DNA from 3 places in the Rahnella sp. ChDrAdgB13 genome. Region 2 is predicted to be linked to each of the others. Evidence: riboswitches for the same ligand, from Rfam matches in the RefSeq annotation. Region 2 holds a riboswitch; each other region holds the start of a gene.
The links. A riboswitch is a leader RNA that binds a small molecule or an ion and turns the genes downstream of it on or off. The one in region 2 is predicted to bind thiamine pyrophosphate.
Positions count from the first base shown of each region.

Region 1 (6,054 bases), on a different contig from region 2:
AATTGCAGGCCTTCCGCTGATGTATTCACACCGGTAATCGCACCTTTGAAAATCAAAGTGCGCGGACCTGCATGATCGGTCAGTTGCAGGCGTTCTCCCATGGCCGGTTTCAGGCGGCTGTTGGCGTAATCCAGCACACCCTGCAGCGTTTCTTTACTGATTTGTGGAGTCGGTTGTGGTTCCGGATAGAATTTGATCGGCTCATACATCAGGTAAGAATAATTTGACGCTTTAAAGGAAGGATCAATCCAGCGCAGCACAGGTGTGCCTGATGCAGTTTTGGTTTCTTTAAGGTTGGAGTAATCGCCGAGGAAGCCAGAGAATTTTTCGCTCTGGGTTACATGGCTGGTACAGCCTGCAAGGAACAGGGCGCCGGTCACCAGTGCGGCCTGCATCAGTTTTATTTTTTTCATTCGTACCCTCGGAAATTTTAAGGAAGACAGAGTATGTATAGCACCGCTGTGGAATTTAACCTCTTAACTACAAAGAAAAATTGATGTTAGTCAGGATCGCGAAAAAATGGCCATGCGCACAAATGATTAATGATCTAATTATTTGCAAGGTGAATGAAATAGATAATACTCACCTTTCGGACTTTCGCCGGTAGAGATAATGATCCAGCCTTTTGACAGATAAAAACCAACTGAATTTTTACTCTTTACCAGACATTTCAGAGAGCCTCTGCGGGTAAAGGTGGTCTCGGCGGCGTGCAACAAAGCCGAGCCTGCACCGGTCCCCTGAAACTGCGGATCGATAAACAGGTTATGCAGGAAATTCTCCTGTGTAAAAACAGAGGCAAATCCCAGCAGATGCCCGTCCCGTTCAGCGACCAGAATCTTTTCGCCGATCACCGCACGGTCAAAATCTTCCAGCTGAAAATCGTCTTCCAGCCATGTCCAGGTCTGTTTGCGTGAAGCCAGATACAAGGTGCGTAAAAACGGACGATCAGCTTCTTCATAAGGCCGGATGTTAAGTGGGGATGTCAAAGAGTGAATTCCTTTGAAAATATGAGGGCAGAGAACGTTCACTTCACTGAGCCATACTGCCAGCGACTTTGCGGGAGTTCAATTGGGTTTGTGGTACACGTGTGATTTAATCAACAAAAAATTGATATTTCAACATTCGGTTGATATCGTGTTTGCATCTAATGCAATCGCGGACTACAACACCCATGCCCAAAATTCCACCAGACGCCACAGCCGAAAGAGCACTCGTTCTGAAAACGCTCTTCGCCTCCGTGGAGGCTCTTGAGGTGGCCATCGGCAACAATACTGAAATCGTAGTTCATGACCTGACAAATCCGTCGTCTTCCGTGTTGAAAATTGCCAATGGTCACGTTTCTGGCCGGGCGGTAGGGGATTCCATGTTCAGCGGCCCGGACGGTGATTTAGGATTCGCCGGTCTTCTCAACGCCCGGAATACGGCTTCTCCATCCTCAGAACCGCTGGTTATTGCGGATTACACAACAGTGACCGCGAAAGGAACAAAACTGAAAAGCGCCACGACGGTTTATCGCGACGCGGAGGGCGTCGCATTTGCCAGCCTGTGTATCAACGTTGATCTCAGTGAAGTTGAAATTGCTCATGCGGCGCTCGGGCGCCTGCTCAGACAGTATTCTTCAGAAAATACGCCGCAAAATTCCCAAACCGATCTCGAGTCCATGATGGAAGAAATCATTGATTCTTCCCTGTCTCAGTCGGGGCGAGCGGGTAAACCGATGAATAAAAAAGAGAAACTCGAAGCCGTCAGAGTTATGCAGGATCGCGGGATGTTTATCGTCAAAGGCGGCGTTGAAAAGGCGGCCAGCAAACTGGGCGTTACCCGCTACACCATCTACAACTATCTGGATGAAATTAAGAAATCCGGTGGCGATGAATAGTGGTCACTAACAGTGAGGAGTCTGAAATGGAAATATCAATTTATCAGGTCGATGCGTTTGCATCGCAAAGTTTTAGTGGAAATCCGGCGGCCGTTTGCCCGTTGCCTCACTGGCTGGATGACAGCGTTTTAAGCAATATTGCCCGTGAAAATAATCTTTCCGAAACGGCTTTCTTCGTCAAAAACGGTGACCATTATGAGCTGCGCTGGTTCACGCCGGGCACCGAAGTGGATTTATGCGGTCATGCCACGCTGGCGGCGGCGTGGGTGATAAGCCAGGCGCTGGGCGATAAATCCGCATCGCTGCGGTTTTCTACCCGCAGCGGAGATTTATGGGTGACCTGCCAGGATGAGGTTTTCCACATGGATTTCCCGGTGAAATCTCCGGCGTCTTTCACGCTGCCAGACGGACTCACTCAGGCACTAGGGCTGACAGCACCGATCACCGCGGTGCTTAAAACCGATGATATTATCATTGTGATTGAAGATGCTGCCGCACTGGAAGCTCTCGCGCCGGATTTCGCAGCGCTCAATGCTTTTGATACCCGTGGCGTGGTGGTCACCGCTGCGGGCGATAATTTTGATTTTGTCTCCCGCTGGTTCGGGCCTCGCGTGGCGGTGAATGAAGATCCGGTTACCGGTTCAGCCCACACCTCGCTGGCACCGTATTGGTCGAAACGTCTGAATAAAACGCAGATGAACGCCCGGCAGGGCGGTGCGCGTAAAGGCGAACTGCAATGTGAAATGAGCGGAAATGATCGGGTGATTATCAGCGGCAAAGCGGCGCTGTATATGCGAGGTACAATTTATCTTAATTAAAATCTATCGCTTAAGTCCTCTCAATTAATTTATTTCCAATAGCTAAGTTGTTTATATGACAGAGAAAAACAAATCGGTGGATCCCCGTGATTCACGAATAGTTTATATCACGCTGGCGGCCGTCTTAATTTTCTACGGCATGTTGCTGATATCAAGCTTCTGATTTTATGTCTGAATCGAGGAATTCATTATGCTCACAGGGACCTTACCTTTTCCCAAAGTCCGTAAAAGCGGCAATCTTTATTTTGTTTCCGGCGAAGTACCGATTACCGCGGAAGGCACAACGCCCGCCGGAATTGAAGCGCAGACCCATTTGGTATTTTCGAAAATAGCCGGATCGCTTAAAGAATATAACCTGACACTCGATGATGCTGTTTCCGTGAATGTTTACCTGACCGATAAGAAGGATTTCAAAGCCTTTAACGAGGCGTATGTAAAACATTTCAACGCGCCATATCCTGCCCGGACAACAGTTTGCGTGGAACTTCTGGTCGATGTTTTACTGGAAATTAATCTTATTGCGTCGGCGGCGAAATAACACGCTGTACGAAAAATCCTGATTGACCTTCTCAGGCTCGCCACCAATAATGCTTCCTTGACTCGGGGTGCCGCTCTTGCAAAAGAACGGCTGAGATTTTACCCGTATTACCTGATCTGGATTATGCCAGCGTAGGGAAGTCAGGTATCTCTCCCGATACCGCCTTCTTTAGCGCCGGTGGGGAGAACTATGAATACCCGACCTTCCGTGTTTCCCGGCGCAACATCCGCCGCTTCTTTACGACAACTTCGTGCCTCCGCGCCGCTGGTTCACTGCCTGACCAATGACGTGGTGCAATCCTTTACGGCCAATGTTCTTCTGGCGCTCGGTGCCTCACCGGCAATGGTGACTGACCCGGCCGAAGCCGCGCAGTTCAGCGCGGTGGCCGATACCTTACTGGTTAATGTCGGCACGCTGACCCGTCCTCATGCTGAGGCGATGCTGGCAGCGATTCACGCAGCAAATCAGGCCGGAAAACCCTGGGTGCTGGATCCGGTTGCCGTCGGCGGCCTGAGCTGGCGCACGGAGTTTTGCCTTGAACTCATCAAACTTACACCCGCCGCCATCCGCGGAAACGCCTCTGAAATCCGTGCGCTTAGCGGCCTGAGTGCGTCCGGGCGTGGCGTAGACAGCGGCGATGATTCGCTGTCTGCCTTACCGGCTGCACAGCAACTGGCGCTGGAAACCGGCGGGGTGGTGGCTGTCACCGGTGAAACTGATTACGTCACCGACGGCGAACGCAGCTGGTCAGTTCCCGGCGGACATCCGATGATGACCCGCATCGTCGGCACCGGTTGTTCGTTATCAGCGGTTGTTGCGGCGTTTGCCGCATTGCCTGGCAAACGTCTGGATAACGTTGCCGCGGCATGTCGCGTCATGTCTTGTGCAGGTGAGCGTGCCTGCGCAGTGGTGAAAGGGCCGGGCAGCTTCACACCAGAGTTTCTCGATAACCTGTATTTGATGCGCGAAGAGTGGCTGAACGGGGAAAAAATCGGATGAAAAGAATCAATGCCCTGACCATAGCAGGTACTGACCCGAGCGGCGGCGCGGGGATCCAGGCAGATCTCAAAACCTTCTCGGCGCTCGGCGCGTATGGCACGAGCGTTATCACGGCGCTGGTGGCGCAAAATACCCGTGGCGTGCAGTCTGTTTACAACATTGAGCCGGATTTCGTGGCCGCGCAGCTCGATTCAGTACTCAGCGACGTGCGAATCGACAGCACTAAAATCGGCATGCTGGCGAACAGCCAGATTGTTGAAGCGGTCGCTGAAAGGCTTAAGTATTATCAGCCGCCTTTTGTGGTGCTTGATACCGTCATGCTGGCAAAAAGTGGCGATCCGCTGCTGTTGCCGGAGGCCGTTGACGCCGTGCGCCGTTTGCTGATTCCGCAGGTTTCAATTATTACCCCCAATCTGCCGGAAGCCGCTGCGTTACTGGAATGCCCGGTGGCGCTGACTGAAGCAGAAATGCGTGAACAGGGCGAAGCGTTACTGGCGATGGGATGTGAAGCGGTGCTGATGAAAGGCGGTCATCTGAGTGATGAAGAAAGCCCGGACTGGTTGTTTATGACCGGTTCACGCGAGCGGTTTACCGCACCGCGCGTGAATACCCGGCACACGCACGGAACGGGGTGTACATTATCGGCCGCGCTGGCGGCACTGCGACCGCGGCATAACAACTGGGCCGATACCGTACGCGAAGCAAAAGAATATCTCCAGCAGGCACTGATGCAGGCCGACTCACTGGAAGTCGGCCACGGCATCGGGCCTGTGCATCATTTCCACCGCTGGTGGTAAAACCGCTCAGGCGCGGCGCTGGGTTTCGCTCAGCGCCTCTTCTGCCTGGTGATACATCGTCAGCGCCTGTTGCAGATGCACGGCGTCAAACGGGTTTAGCGGGTAGAATTTCGCTTCTTTGCGCGGTCGCAGCATTATACGGATCTTCGTGGCCGAAACACGCTCAAACCGGTAGCTGGCAATATCCTGATTTTCCTCATCTTTCCACGACAGCAACAGCGCCGCGTGCTCACCGGTACGACGCCCGATAAACTGTTCGTGCAGCCACAATCCTTCGCATTCACCGTCTTTTTGCAGCTTCTTGCCGCTGAACCACGCGGATTCTGCCTGCATCAGCAGCGACTGTGGCGTGATTTCTTCACGCAGCTTGCGCCACAGTGGCTGGTTATTCTCCATCTGCCAGCAAGCCATGCCGAGATAATCATTCAGCTCACGCCAGTCGCTTTCCAGCTGCTCTTTCAGCTCAGGTTCCTGAATATGCATAAACTGTTGCAGACCGGTAGCCTGTTCACCCAGCTTGTTGTAAGCAATTACGGTCATGGTACGTGGCTTGCGGCGAAACGTAATCCATAGCAGAAATTTGGGAATGCGGAAGGTAATGGCCTGAATGGTCAGTTTATAGCGGTTGCCGCGTGACATGACAATTCCGTTAGACGTCCCGCGTTTGTCCTGATAATTCCTCACCAGTACCACACTGTTCTGACCCATCCAGCCTGTGACGTAGTGCTCTTTTTCGCTTTCAGCCACGTCCAGATCGCGCACGACCTGGCTGATTTTCTCGACATCGAGCTGCGATAAGGACAGCGACTGATCTGCGCTGTAGTAGCTTTTTTTCAGGGGGGATGCAGAAGGCATAAAAGTATCCACGATATTAATGTGGTTTACAGCTTACACCAAGTTGTCATACAAATTTTGGGGCTACGCCGCAAAACGGGCATCTTTTTCGGATTACGTTAACCATGATGACGAAATTTTCCGAGGCGTCTCGTATTACACCGTCTGAATACAAGGAAAAGTTTATGG
Region 1 covers NZ_JAEMGT010000018.1:88,725-94,778, forward strand. Annotated here, with positions in the region: gene J8X26_RS06860 (DUF3313 domain-containing protein) at 1-413, opposite strand, end outside; gene J8X26_RS06865 (GNAT family N-acetyltransferase) at 552-986, opposite strand; gene J8X26_RS06870 (transcriptional regulator) at 1,172-1,879, shown strand; gene J8X26_RS06875 (PhzF family phenazine biosynthesis protein) at 1,906-2,697, shown strand; gene J8X26_RS06880 (RidA family protein) at 2,888-3,235, shown strand; TPP riboswitch at 3,289-3,390, shown strand; gene thiM (hydroxyethylthiazole kinase) at 3,425-4,234, shown strand; gene thiD (bifunctional hydroxymethylpyrimidine kinase/phosphomethylpyrimidine kinase) at 4,231-5,031, shown strand; gene J8X26_RS06895 (hypothetical protein) at 5,038-5,886, opposite strand.
Region 1: another riboswitch for thiamine pyrophosphate. It lies ahead of thiM (hydroxyethylthiazole kinase); the one in region 2 lies ahead of thiB (thiamine ABC transporter substrate binding subunit).

Region 2 (6,054 bases):
CAGTGCCTGTGCGATCGGGCGTTTCAGCGCGCTCATTTCCACCCAACGCAGACGCTGCCAGCCGCGCATATCGAGCGAAATACACAGCGGGTTATAGCGCTCCGCCACATCACGCATCGGGTTATCCAGCACTTTTAATGCGTAAGGTACCGCCATCAGCGCATTGGTCATGATAACCAAAGGCCACGGGGATTGCGGCAATCCGGTGGTATCACCGAGCAGCAGGAAAAAACCGGTCGCCAGCACGATGCCCGGCATCGCGAGGATCAGCATTCCGCTGAGATCCATCGCCTGCGCCCAGCCATTTTTCTGGCGTAAACGCAGCTCGCGGCTGCTCCACAGCAACATCATCGTCAGCAACATACACAATAATCCGCTGCCCAGCGCGATACGGACTGACGTCCATAAAGCCTGCCACAGCGCGGGTTGTTGCAGCACGCTGACGGCGGCGCGATTTATACCATCTAAAACCACAGCCAGCAGCGGCGGCAGGATCAGCAGTAAAGCCAGACCAATCAGCAGGCCGTCGGTAATGCGGCGCAGCGGGGAATCATCCGGATTGCGCCAGCGCTGAGCATGGGTCTGACCGACCGGCAGCGCCTGGCTGAGTTTCTGGCTGAGCAGAACCAGCGTCAGACAACAAAACAGCTGGATGAGCGCCAGCGTGGCCGCGCGACTTAAATCGTAGTCGTAACTCAGTGCCTGATAAATGGCGAGTTCAATGGTGGTCGCCTGCGGACCGCCGCCCAGTGAAAGCACGGTGGCGAAACTCGCGAAACACAGCATGAATATCAGGGCAGCGGCGGGGAAAATCTGACGTCGGATCGCAGGCCATTCCACAAAGCGGAATTGCTGCCAGGCATTCATCCCGAGCTGCGCAGCCAGCTGCCGCTGTTCGATGGCGATATTTTCCAGCGCCTGTAATAAAAGACGGGTTGCCAGCGGCAGATTAAAAAATACGTGCGCCAGCAAAATGCCCTGTAAACCGTACGGCGAAAAACGGTAATCCACGCCCAGCCAGTTGCAAATCTGCGCCAGCCAGCCCTGTCTTCCGTATACGCTGAGAATGCCGAACACCGCGACTAAAACCGGCAATACCAGCGTCATCGCGCACAATCGTAATAACAGCTGACGACCTGGGAAACGGCGGCGGAAGAGGGTGCGCGCCAGCAAAATAGCGGGCAGCACCGAGCAGAGCGCCGAAAGCAGCGCCTGCCAGAAGGTGAAACGGATGACGTGCCAGAGATACTGATCCTGCCACGCAGACACGCCGCTTATTTGTGGCGCATGACGCCACAACGAGCCTAATGCCAGCGCGGCGACCAGCAGCATCGCCAGTGACGCCACCGCGCCCGGCCACAGCCAGCGGGGGATCAACGGCTGACGGCGTTCTGCCATGCCTGAATCCATTCGCCGCGGTGAGAAGCTACATCCTGTGCGCTGTATTGCAGGGATTTTGCCGGTACGGTCAGCTGTTTGAAGGCATCAGGCAGTGGCGTGCTGATCACCGGATACATCCAGTTGCCGGTCGGAATGACTTTCTGGAAATCTTCAGTAGTGACGAATTTCATGAACTGTTCAGCCAGTTTCGGCTGTTTGCTGCTGGCCAGCTGACCCGCGACTTCCACCTGCATGTAATGACCTTCAGCGAAGTCAGCGGCGGCATAATTATCTTTCTTCTCTTCAACAATATGATAGGCCGGAGAAGTGGTGTAGCTCAGCACCAGATCGCTTTCGCCTTTGAGGAACAGGCCGTAAGCCTCGCTCCAGCCTTTGGTGACGGTCACGGTTTTCGCCGCCAGTTTTTGCCACGCTTCAGGCGCTTTGTCGCCATAGACTTTTTGCATCCACAGCATCAGGCCAAGACCCGGCGTGCTGGTGCGCGGATCTTCGTAAATCACTTTCCATTTCTGGTCGCTGTTGATCAGCTCATCGAGGCTTTTTGGCGGGTTTTTCAGTTTGTTTTTGTCATACACGAACGCGAAATAGCCGTAGTCGTAAGGCACAAACGTCGTGTTATTCCAGCCACCCGGCACCGTCAGTTGAGCATCAGTTTTCGGTGCTTTGGCAAACAGGCCGGTTTGCTCAGCGGCCTGCAACAGGTTGTTATCCAGACCGAGCACTACGTCCGCTTTAGTGTTTTTGCCTTCCATCCGCAGACGGTTCAGCAGAGATACGCCATCTTCCAGCGCGACATATTTCAGTTCGCAGCCGCACTGTGCCTCAAAGGCTTTTTTGATCGCCGGGCCGGGGCCCCAGTCGGCAGAGAAGGAATCGTAGGTATATACCGTCAGAACGGGTTTTGCAGCAAAGGCAGGTGCAGAAAGTAACAGCAGACAGGACAATATTTTTTTCAACTTTGCGCTCCAAAAAAGAAAAGGGGCAAAGGATTTTGAGTGAGCTTCGCACAGTCTCAAATCCCTCCGCCGGGGTTAACCGGATCAGGTTCGACGGGTATCAGGTCTCAGCCATATTTAAACGTGCTGCGCGTGTGTTGATCGGGCGTCGTGCAGTGCTCGAAATGCTCACGTACTTTGTGTACGCTCCGCTTTCTGTGCGCTGTACTTCACCCGCTGAACACGCGCTCGCGGCGTTTAAAAATAGAGGTCATTCTTCAATACAAAAGAAGTCGCTCGGGCACCCCGTTGAGAACGGATGTCATTCTAGAGATTAACGGCGCAATGCGATAGTCCGATTAGCTGTCGGGTGGCGCGAACCAGGCAGATTTGAAGTCGAACCAGCCGAGGGTGTTCATCCGCACGCCGCGCATACTGCGCTGGCCTTGTAAAACCAGCCAGTGATGAAACAGCGGATGAATGTGATGGCTGGCGATCTGCTTCTGGCTCCAGTCGGCAATTGAAAGCTTTCCGGCGTGCCATAACGCGGCGTCTTCATTCATCGTTTGCGGGAAACAATACGCCAGCAGCGGCAGTTCGTAGAATGAGGCAAACAGCGAAAACTCCAGCGGCAACGTGAAGTTGGCGCTACCCAGCCATAGATCGGTTTTCACGCCGCCGCGGTACCACACCGCATAATCGACAATCTGGATCACCAGCTCAATGCCTTCTGCCGCCAGCAGCGGACGCAGTGCGTTGCAGATAGCGTGATGTTCTGAGTGCTCGTTATAAAACGTCAGCGTGACCTGCGTCAGACCGTCAGGTTTGGGCGGGCGGGGAAGCAGCGCTTTATGATGCCAGCGCGGCAACAGGCCGTACGCCGGCGACCAGTAACGCTGATAAACCGGTTCAGCAGCGTTGAGCAGCGCAATCGGATTGAACAAATCGCACAGCCACTGGCGCGTTTGTGCGTTTTGGCCGACCGGCGAACGCTGGTCGAAAAGCAGGAAATAACAACCTTCCTCAAGGCGGCTTTCAAGCTCGCTTTTGCCGGATTCATCGGCCTGAAGCTGGACGCCGGAATGCACCAGTTCCTCACTGAGTTCAGGTAGAACCCAGATATTGACCTCATCGATCAGCGCCCGGAATCCAAAATATTCGTCAAACGCGCGGATCCGCAGCTGCGTTTTCTGATTTCGTACCACGGCATACGGGCCGGTTCCCACCGGATGGCGGGCAAAATCGGGCAACGACTCCCACTCCTGTGGCAGGATTGTCGCGTGGATATTCCCGAACAGCCACGGCAGCCAGTGGTCGGGCGCGTTCAGATGAATGTCGATGACGTTTGGCGTTAATGAGATCACCGAGACGATATTGCCGAATAAGCGGTGTGATTTGAGACGAGCGAAGGTGGTAATAATATCGGCCATTTCCAGCTCACGACCATGATGAAAATGAATAGCCGGACGCAGATAGAACCGCCAGTGCAGCGCAGAGATTTCCTGCCAGTGATGGGCCAGATCGCCTTCTACTTCCCCGTTTTCCTCATTTATGCGCGTCAGCCCGCTGAAAATCTGTCGCGCGATGTGTGTTTCTGAGCGGCGCAACATGGTGCCGGGCAGCAGATTAAACAGCGGGCGATAGTACAGTACGCGAAGAATATGTTTGCCCTGACGGAAGCTGCGTCCCAGCTGGGATAACAGCATCTGGCGCACCATGTTTTTATCGCCAACCAGTTGTACCAGCTGATCAATCCGATCCTGTTCAAGCAGTTCTTCGGCGCGTTGCTGCTGAAGCGCCAGACCGGTGTACAAAAAGGTCAGCTTTGACCGCTTACCGCGCCCGGCCTCTGCATCCCAGTTGAGCCAGCCCTGTTCCTGCATGGTGCTGAGCAGGGACCGCATATGTCGCCGCGAGCAGTTCAGGATTTCCGATAACGCCAGCAAAGTGGTTTCGGTTTCTTCGCCGTGGCAGCTTTGCCACAATCTGATGAACTGCTGTTGCAAACGGGACGAGGTCATAAAAGAGGAACTCCGGAGGAAATCTCATCAATTTATCTTTCCTCATATTACCCCGATACTGATCTCCAACGAAAGCCAGTCATCAAGGTCAGGAGGTCATCATGAAAAACACGCTAACCGCCCGTTTCTATCAGCGTTACTTCGCTGCCGTCAGCAGAAATGCGGGCAGAAATCATGCTGACTGGCTGTCATGGGTTCCGGTGGAATACCGTTTAGACATTCTCTCCCGCCTGACGCAGTGGGACATCGCCTCGCAGGACGATGAGCAATACCGCCGTCATTTATAACTCGCAGGCGCGGCCGGATTCGATTTTCTGAGTAATGGTGTAATGTCACCAGCCAGTGGGGTAACTCACTGGTTTTTTTCTATTGATTATCCCCTTCACCCTTCGAGTTGCATATGCGTTGGCCGCTCTTGCTCACCCGAATCACTGACTCATGTCAGCTCATCGGGATTCGCGAGATTGCCGCCTTCCTGCAACTCGAATTGTTTTGGGTATACACTGTATGTTTCGTTGTAAGACTTTCATTTCTCAGGGATGGCGTTATGTCTAAACCTCGTATTAATGCAATTTATGTCACCTTTCTGGTGGTGTCCTTGCTGTGTGGTGTCGCGGGCGCGTTGCAGGCGCCGACGCTTAGCCTGTTTCTGACCAATGAAGTGAAAGTCCGGCCAATGTGGGTCGGTTTCTTTTATACCGTCAACGCGATTGCCGGGATTGCGATCAGCTTTCTGCTGGCTAACCGCTCGGATAACAAAGGCGACCGCCGCAAATTGCTGATGTTTTGCTGCCTGATGGCCATCGGCAACAGCCTGGTATTTGCTTTCAGCCGTGATTATCTGGTGCTGATCACCGTTGGTGTTTTGCTGGCGGCCATCGGGAATGCGGCGATGCCGCAGCTGTTTGCGCTGGCGCGTGAACACGCCGACCGTTCATCCAGCGAAGTCGTCATGTTCAGCTCTATGATGCGTGCGATGCTCTCACTGGCGTGGGTACTGGGCCCGCCGTTGTCGTTCATGCTGGCGCTGAATTACGGTTTCACGCCGATGTATCTGAGTGCGGCCACGGTGTTTGTCGGCAGCATACTGATGATTGCGTTTTTCCTGCCGTCCGTGCCACGCCTCGAACAACCGGTGGATGAAAAAGTCGTGCCGGTCAGCGCGTGGCGGAACAAAGATGTACGTCTGCTGTTTTTCGCGTCATTGTTGATGTGGACGTGCAATATCATGTACATCATTGATATGCCGCTGTATATCACCAGTGAGTTAGGTTTGCCGGAAGGGCTGGCGGGCTTATTGATGGGAACGGCGGCAGGGCTGGAAATTCCGGCTATGCTGGTAGCAGGCTATCTGGTTAAGCATTTTGGTAAGCGAAAACTGATGTTGTACGCGGTGGCAAGCGGGGTTATTTTCTATGCCGGTCTGGTGGCATTCCCGTTCAAAGCCGCACTGATGATCCTGCAACTGTTTAACGCGATTTTCATTGGCATCGTGGCCGGTATTGGCATGCTGTATTTTCAGGATCTGATGCCGGGACGCGCCGGTTCGGCGACCACGTTATTCACCAATAGCATCTCGACCGGCGTGATTTGCGCAGGTTTGCTGCAGGGCGTGATCGTGGAGAACTTTGGCCATTATCCGGTGTATTGGGCTGCGACAGTTCTGGCGGTTCTGGCGCTTGGCCTGATGTTTAAAG
Region 2 covers NZ_JAEMGT010000003.1:140,102-146,155, reverse strand. Annotated here, with positions in the region: gene thiP (thiamine/thiamine pyrophosphate ABC transporter permease ThiP) at 1-1,398, opposite strand, end outside; gene thiB (thiamine ABC transporter substrate binding subunit) at 1,374-2,357, opposite strand; TPP riboswitch at 2,401-2,655, opposite strand; gene sgrR (HTH-type transcriptional regulator SgrR) at 2,696-4,357, opposite strand; gene sgrT (glucose uptake inhibitor SgrT) at 4,459-4,644, shown strand; gene J8X26_RS01880 (MFS transporter) at 4,905-6,054, shown strand, end outside.

Region 3 (6,054 bases), on a different contig from region 2:
TGCAAAGGCGAAAGAATATCATCGCCGCCACGCCGCAGATCGACGCGTTTCATCGCCATCGTCACCAGCTCAGAGCCGGATGCTTCCAGTGCCAGTTGCATCAGCGCCGGACTGGCGAATTTTCCGGTTCCGGTAAAAAGGTGTGAGGTAAACGTAGCATCAGCAATTTTTAACATGTTTCATCCTCCGGCTATCGCCTGAAAGAGCAAAATCTCATCACCGTCTGCCAGCCAGTGTGCAGGCCAGTTATCGCGGGGGATAATGACCTGATTTACCGCCAGCGCTCTGCCCGCAGTGTTTAACGCCAGCTCATCGAGCAGAGCTAACAGCGGGAGCGGCTGACTGAACTGATGAGATTCATCATTGACCAGAATATTCACGCATAGCCTCCGCAGACGGTACAGGCAGATGATCGCGTGAGTTGCAGTGAACGCCAGTTCTGTGTTTTTCCGTCGAACAGCCGGAGTTTGCCGCTCAGTGTGCAAGGCAGCCCAGCCAGGATTTTCAGTGCTTCGAGCGCCTGTAATGTCCCGATGGTGCCCACTACCGGCCCGAGTACGCCGGATGTCCGGCAGTTACGTTGCACGGTTTCCTGATCCGGATACAAACAGGCATAACAACCGTGAGCGTAGGGTGCTTCAATCACCAGAAGCTGTCCGCTGAATCCGACGGCGCTGCCGCTGATTAGCGTTTTGCCTGCATCCACGCAGGCTTTATTGACGGCATGACGGGTCTCCATGTTGTCGCTGCAATCCAGAACGATATCGGCATTGGCCACCGCTTGTGTCAGCGCTTCACCCAACAGGCGTTCCGTAATGGCCACGGCTTCGCAAAGCGGATTCAGGCGCAGCAGCTCACGCTTTGCCAAAGTGGCTTTGGGCTGATCGAGATCGGCTGTGCGGTAAAGGATTTGCCGCTGAAGATTGGTGATATGCAGCCGGTCGTCATCGGCCAGAAAAAGCGTGCCGACGCCCGCCGCCGCCAGATACAGGGCGGCAGGAGAACCGAGTCCGCCAAGTCCGACGATCAGCACTTTTGCCGCCTGTAACTTTTCTTGCGCCTGCGGGCCGAATTCCTCCAGCATCAGCTGACGGCTGTAACGCATAAAAGCCGCATCGTTAAGCATCTTCCGGCACCTTGCTGGCACACAAGGCCAGCAGTTCGGCGGTGGCTGCACGCCAGTCCGTGGCCTGCGTAATGGCGCTGACGACCGCAATGCTGCCGACGCCGCAGTCCAGAACCGACGGCGCGCGGTCAATGCTGATCCCGCCGATGGCCACTGTCGGAAAGCGGCCATCGAGTTGCTTAATGTGTCGGGTGAGTTCTTCCAGACCCTGTGGCGCCGACGGCATATCTTTGGTCTGCGTCGGGAAGATATGGCCCAGAGCGATGTATGAAGGATTCACGGAAACGGCGCGCGTCATTTCAGCCTCGTCATGCGTGGAAACGCCCAGTCGCAGACCGGCCTGACGAATTGCCGCAAGATCGGCTGTATCGAGATCTTCCTGGCCCAGATGTACGCCATATGCATGATGTTTCACCGCCAGACGCCAGTAATCGTTGATGAACAGCCGCGCCTGATATTTTTTCCCCAGCGCGATGGCCTCGATAATTGCCGGTTCGACGTCTTCATCGGGTAAATCTTTCACCCGCAACTGCAGCGTTTTCACGCCTGCATCGAGCAGACGGGCGATCCATTCCACCGTATCGACAACCGGATATAAACCAAGGTGAAAAGGAACGGCGGGGAAGGGCTGAGCTGACTGATTCATTTGTTGATCTCCGTGGCAGGATGATAAAGCTCGCCGCCGCGTGAACGGAATTCAGCTGACATTTGTGCCATGCCGGATTCAACGAGTTCGATGGGCCGGGCTTTAGCTTCCAGCGCGGCGGCGTAATCGCGAACTTCCTGAGTGATTTTCATTGAGCAGAATTTCGGGCCGCACATCGAACAGAAGTGGGCGACTTTGCCGGATTCCTGCGGTAACGTTTCATCGTGGTAGGCGCGGGCAGTGGCCGGGTCCAGAGCCAGATTAAACTGATCTTCCCAGCGGAATTCGAAACGGGCTTTGGACATGGCGTTGTCGCGGATTTGCGCACCCGGATGGCCTTTGGCTAAATCGGCGGCATGTGCTGCAATTTTGTAGGTAATCAGACCCTGCTTAACGTCTTCTTTATTCGGCAGGCCGAGATGCTCTTTCGGTGTGACGTAACACAGCATGGCACAACCGAACCAGCCAATCATCGCAGCGCCAATACCGGACGTGAAGTGGTCATAACCGGGCGCAATGTCGGTCGTCAGCGGCCCGAGCGTATAGAACGGCGCTTCGTGGCAATGCTCGAGTTCTTCCGTCATATTGCGGCGGATCATCTGCATCGGCACATGCCCCGGCCCTTCGATCATCACCTGCACGTCATATTCCCAGGCGATTTTTGTCAGCTCGCCCAGCGTGTGCAATTCTGCAAACTGCGCTTCGTCGTTGGCGTCCTGAATCGAGCCGGGACGCAGACCGTCACCGAGAGAAAGCGAGACATCGTAAGCGGCGCAGATTTCGCAAATCTCCCGGAAATTTTCATACAGGAAGCTTTCGCGATGATGTGACAGACACCATTTCGCCATGATTGAGCCACCGCGCGAAACAATACCGGTCAGGCGTTTGGCGGTCATCGGCACATAACGCAGCAACACGCCAGCGTGAATGGTGAAGTAATCCACACCTTGTTCCGCCTGCTCCAGCAGGGTGTCGCGGAACATTTCCCAGTTAAGGTCTTCGGCCACACCATTCACTTTTTCCAGCGCCTGATAAATCGGCACCGTACCGATCGGCACCGGGCTGTTACGCAGAATCCATTCACGGGTTTCATGGATATAGCGGCCGGTGGAGAGATCCATCACCGTGTCCGCGCCCCAGCGCGTCGACCACACCAGTTTTTCAACTTCTTCTTCGATGGATGACGTCACCGCCGAGTTGCCGATATTGGCGTTCACCTTCACCAGAAAATTGCGGCCAATGATCATCGGCTCGGATTCCGGGTGATTGATGTTGGCGGGGATAATCGCGCGACCGGCGGCCACTTCCTGGCGAACAAATTCGGCGGTGATATTCGCGGGCAGGTGCGCCCCGAAGCTTTCACCGGGATGTTGCTGGCGCAGGACTTCTCCGCGGATCCGCTCACGCCCCATGTTTTCGCGAATAGCGATGAATTCCATCTCAGGGGTAATCATGCCCCGTCGCGCATAATGCAGCTGTGTGACATTTTTACCGGCAATGGCTTTTCGCGGGCGCGGAAGATGTTCGAAGCGTAAATGATCCAGCCCTTCGTCGGCCAGGCGCTGCTGAGTAAAACCGGAGCTGACTTGCGGAAGTTCTTCGGTATCGGCGCGTCCGGTTATCCAGCGGGCACGCAATTTTTCAAGACCGGTATGCACGTCGATGGTCGCAGACGGATCGCCATACGGTCCGGCGGTGTCATAAACCGGAATCGCTTCGTTTTCTTCAAACTGCGGGTTGTCTTTTCCGCCGCCGACCAGCGTCGGGCTGAGCTGGATTTCACGCATAGGGACACGAATACCGGCGTTGTCGCCCTGAAGATAGATACGTCGGGAATTGGGAAAGGCTTCGCCCTGCAAGCTGTCGATAAATGACTGTGCCTGTGCGCGTTGTTCACGGCGGTTAGCGGGCTTTTTTTCGGATGTAACGGGTTTCTGGGTACTCGACATAGCAAATTCCTTGTGTTGTTTTCACGGCAAAAAGCGTGACAGAACGTAATGGAAAATTGCTTGTCTGGAGGTTTACGGCAGGAGTAAAAATGGGCGGTTGAACGCTGGCGGCCGTTTGCAGGCTGATGCCAAATCGCGCTAAACGCATAACATTACTCTTGTTCCCTTCGCGGGTACTAACCCGATCAGGTTCCGCGGATCCCGAATTAACGGTCTCAGCCTGGCATCATCTCCGCGAGGAAATTTTGCACGAGGCACTCCGACAAGAAGCCTCAATATAGGAGGCCGTTGTAAAAACTACAACCCTGAGCAGGGTTTTTATTGTGGCAACGTGTTGTGCAGAAGTAACACGTTACGCGGGTCTGGCAAGATGCTCTTCGTTTGCAGAAGGCAATTCTTTGCGACTTTCCGGATCAAAGGCCAGAATGATCAGTTGATCCTCAAGCTGAAAACGCGCATCCAATGCTTCACCCACATCGGATAATGCATAATGAAATGCGAAAGCATTGTCATCATCAATATCATTTTCGGTGTAACTGTCATGGAAAGCCATGATAGCTTCAGTATTGAGCTCGAGTGCAGGGTATATTTTCGCAGCCTGTAATTTTATCTCTGCACCTTCCACTTCATCGATGACCCGTTGATAAAGATGGAAATGACCGGCAGAAAGGTAATCCACCAGGTTATGGCAAAAGTTGTCCAACGCTTTTTCATTCAGCGGTGTATGTTTTTCTTTATTGGGTTTCAGGCCGACCAGTGTGCAGTAAGACACCAGCAATTCTTTACGCGCGTGCAGCCATTGATCCACTAACTCATTACTGCCACCAACGCGTTGGGTCAGTCTTTCCAGACGATTTAGCATGGTTGACTCCGTGAGCGAGAAAAAAGTAACCAAAGGTTACTAATATGTAAATATCAACCCCAGATTGTCAGTCTCGTCGAGGTTATGCAACAACAATTATGGAATTACAGATCACAGAAGAACATACCGGCTGGTGGGTAATCAGCTATGAGGGCAAGCTGTGGCTGCCCGAAGGTGAACTGCCGAATGGCAGCGCTGCGCAATTTTCTCTGACGGGCAAAATCGCGCGTCAGATTGGTGAATGGCAGGGCGAACCGGTGTGGATGGTACGTCAGGCGATGCACAATCACATGGTGTCTGCACGGCAGATGCTCGATCAGGATCGCGGGCTATTCCAGCTGGTCGGGCGCGGCGTGCAGCTGTCGGAATTTTACCGTTCGCACAAGTTCTGCGGCTATTGCGGCCACGAGATGCACGTCAGTAAAACCGAATGGGCCGCGCTGTGCGGGCATTGCCGTGAACGCTATTACCCTCAAATTGCGCCCTGCATTATTGTCGCCATTCGCCGCGGTGATGAGATTTTGCTGGCGCAGCATGTCCGCCACCGCAATGGCATTCATACGGTTCTGGCAGGCTTCGTGGAAGTCGGGGAAACTCTCGAAGAAACTGTGGCGCGTGAAGTCATGGAAGAGAGCAATATCCGCGTGAAGAATGTCCGTTACGTCAGTTCTCAGCCGTGGCCTTTCCCTAATTCGCTGATGATGGCGTTTATGGCCGACTACGACAGCGGTGACATCGTGCATGATCCGAAAGAGCTGCTCAACGCAGGCTGGTATCGCTTTGATCAACTGCCACAGTTGCCGCCACCGGGGACCATCGCCCGCCGGCTGATTGAAGATACGGTTGCGCTGTGCCGCGCAGAAAGAGATGAAGACGACGTGTAGCAGGAGTGTTGCATGCTAGAATGCCGCCAGATTATTTTCGGGCGGCCCGAATATTGAAGGAAAAAGACAGAATGAATGAGTTGAAAAATGACCGCTACCTGCGCGCCCTGTTACGCCAGCCTGTGGATATCACACCGGTCTGGATGATGCGTCAGGCGGGCCGTTATTTGCCAGAATACAAAGAAACCCGCGCTGTAGCCGGTGATTTTATGTCGCTTTGCAAGAATGCAGAGCTGGCCTGCGAAGTGACCCTCCAGCCACTGCGTCGCTACCCGCTGGACGCCGCGATTCTGTTCTCTGACATCCTGACCATTCCTGATGCCATGGGGCTGGGGTTGTATTTCGAAGCCGGTGAAGGCCCTCGTTTTTCTTCCCCGCTGACCTGCCGTGCCGATGTGGAAAAACTGCCCGTCCCCGATCCTGAAATGGAACTGGGATACGTCATGAATGCGGTTCGTACTATCCGTAAAAACCTCAAAGGTGAAGTGCCGCTTATCGGTTTTTCCGGCAGCCCGTGGACACTGGCGACATATATGGTGGAAGGTGGCAGCAGCAAAGCCTTCACAAAAATCAAAAAGATGATGTAT
Region 3 covers NZ_JAEMGT010000078.1:6,488-12,541, reverse strand. Annotated here, with positions in the region: gene J8X26_RS18785 (thiazole synthase) at 1-176, opposite strand, end outside; gene thiS (sulfur carrier protein ThiS) at 180-380, opposite strand; gene J8X26_RS18775 (HesA/MoeB/ThiF family protein) at 377-1,126, opposite strand; gene thiE (thiamine phosphate synthase) at 1,119-1,772, opposite strand; gene thiC (phosphomethylpyrimidine synthase ThiC) at 1,769-3,721, opposite strand; TPP riboswitch at 3,867-3,993, opposite strand; gene rsd (sigma D regulator) at 4,074-4,583, opposite strand; gene nudC (NAD(+) diphosphatase) at 4,682-5,467, shown strand; gene hemE (uroporphyrinogen decarboxylase) at 5,539-6,054, shown strand, end outside.
Region 3: another riboswitch for thiamine pyrophosphate. It lies ahead of thiC (phosphomethylpyrimidine synthase ThiC); the one in region 2 lies ahead of thiB (thiamine ABC transporter substrate binding subunit).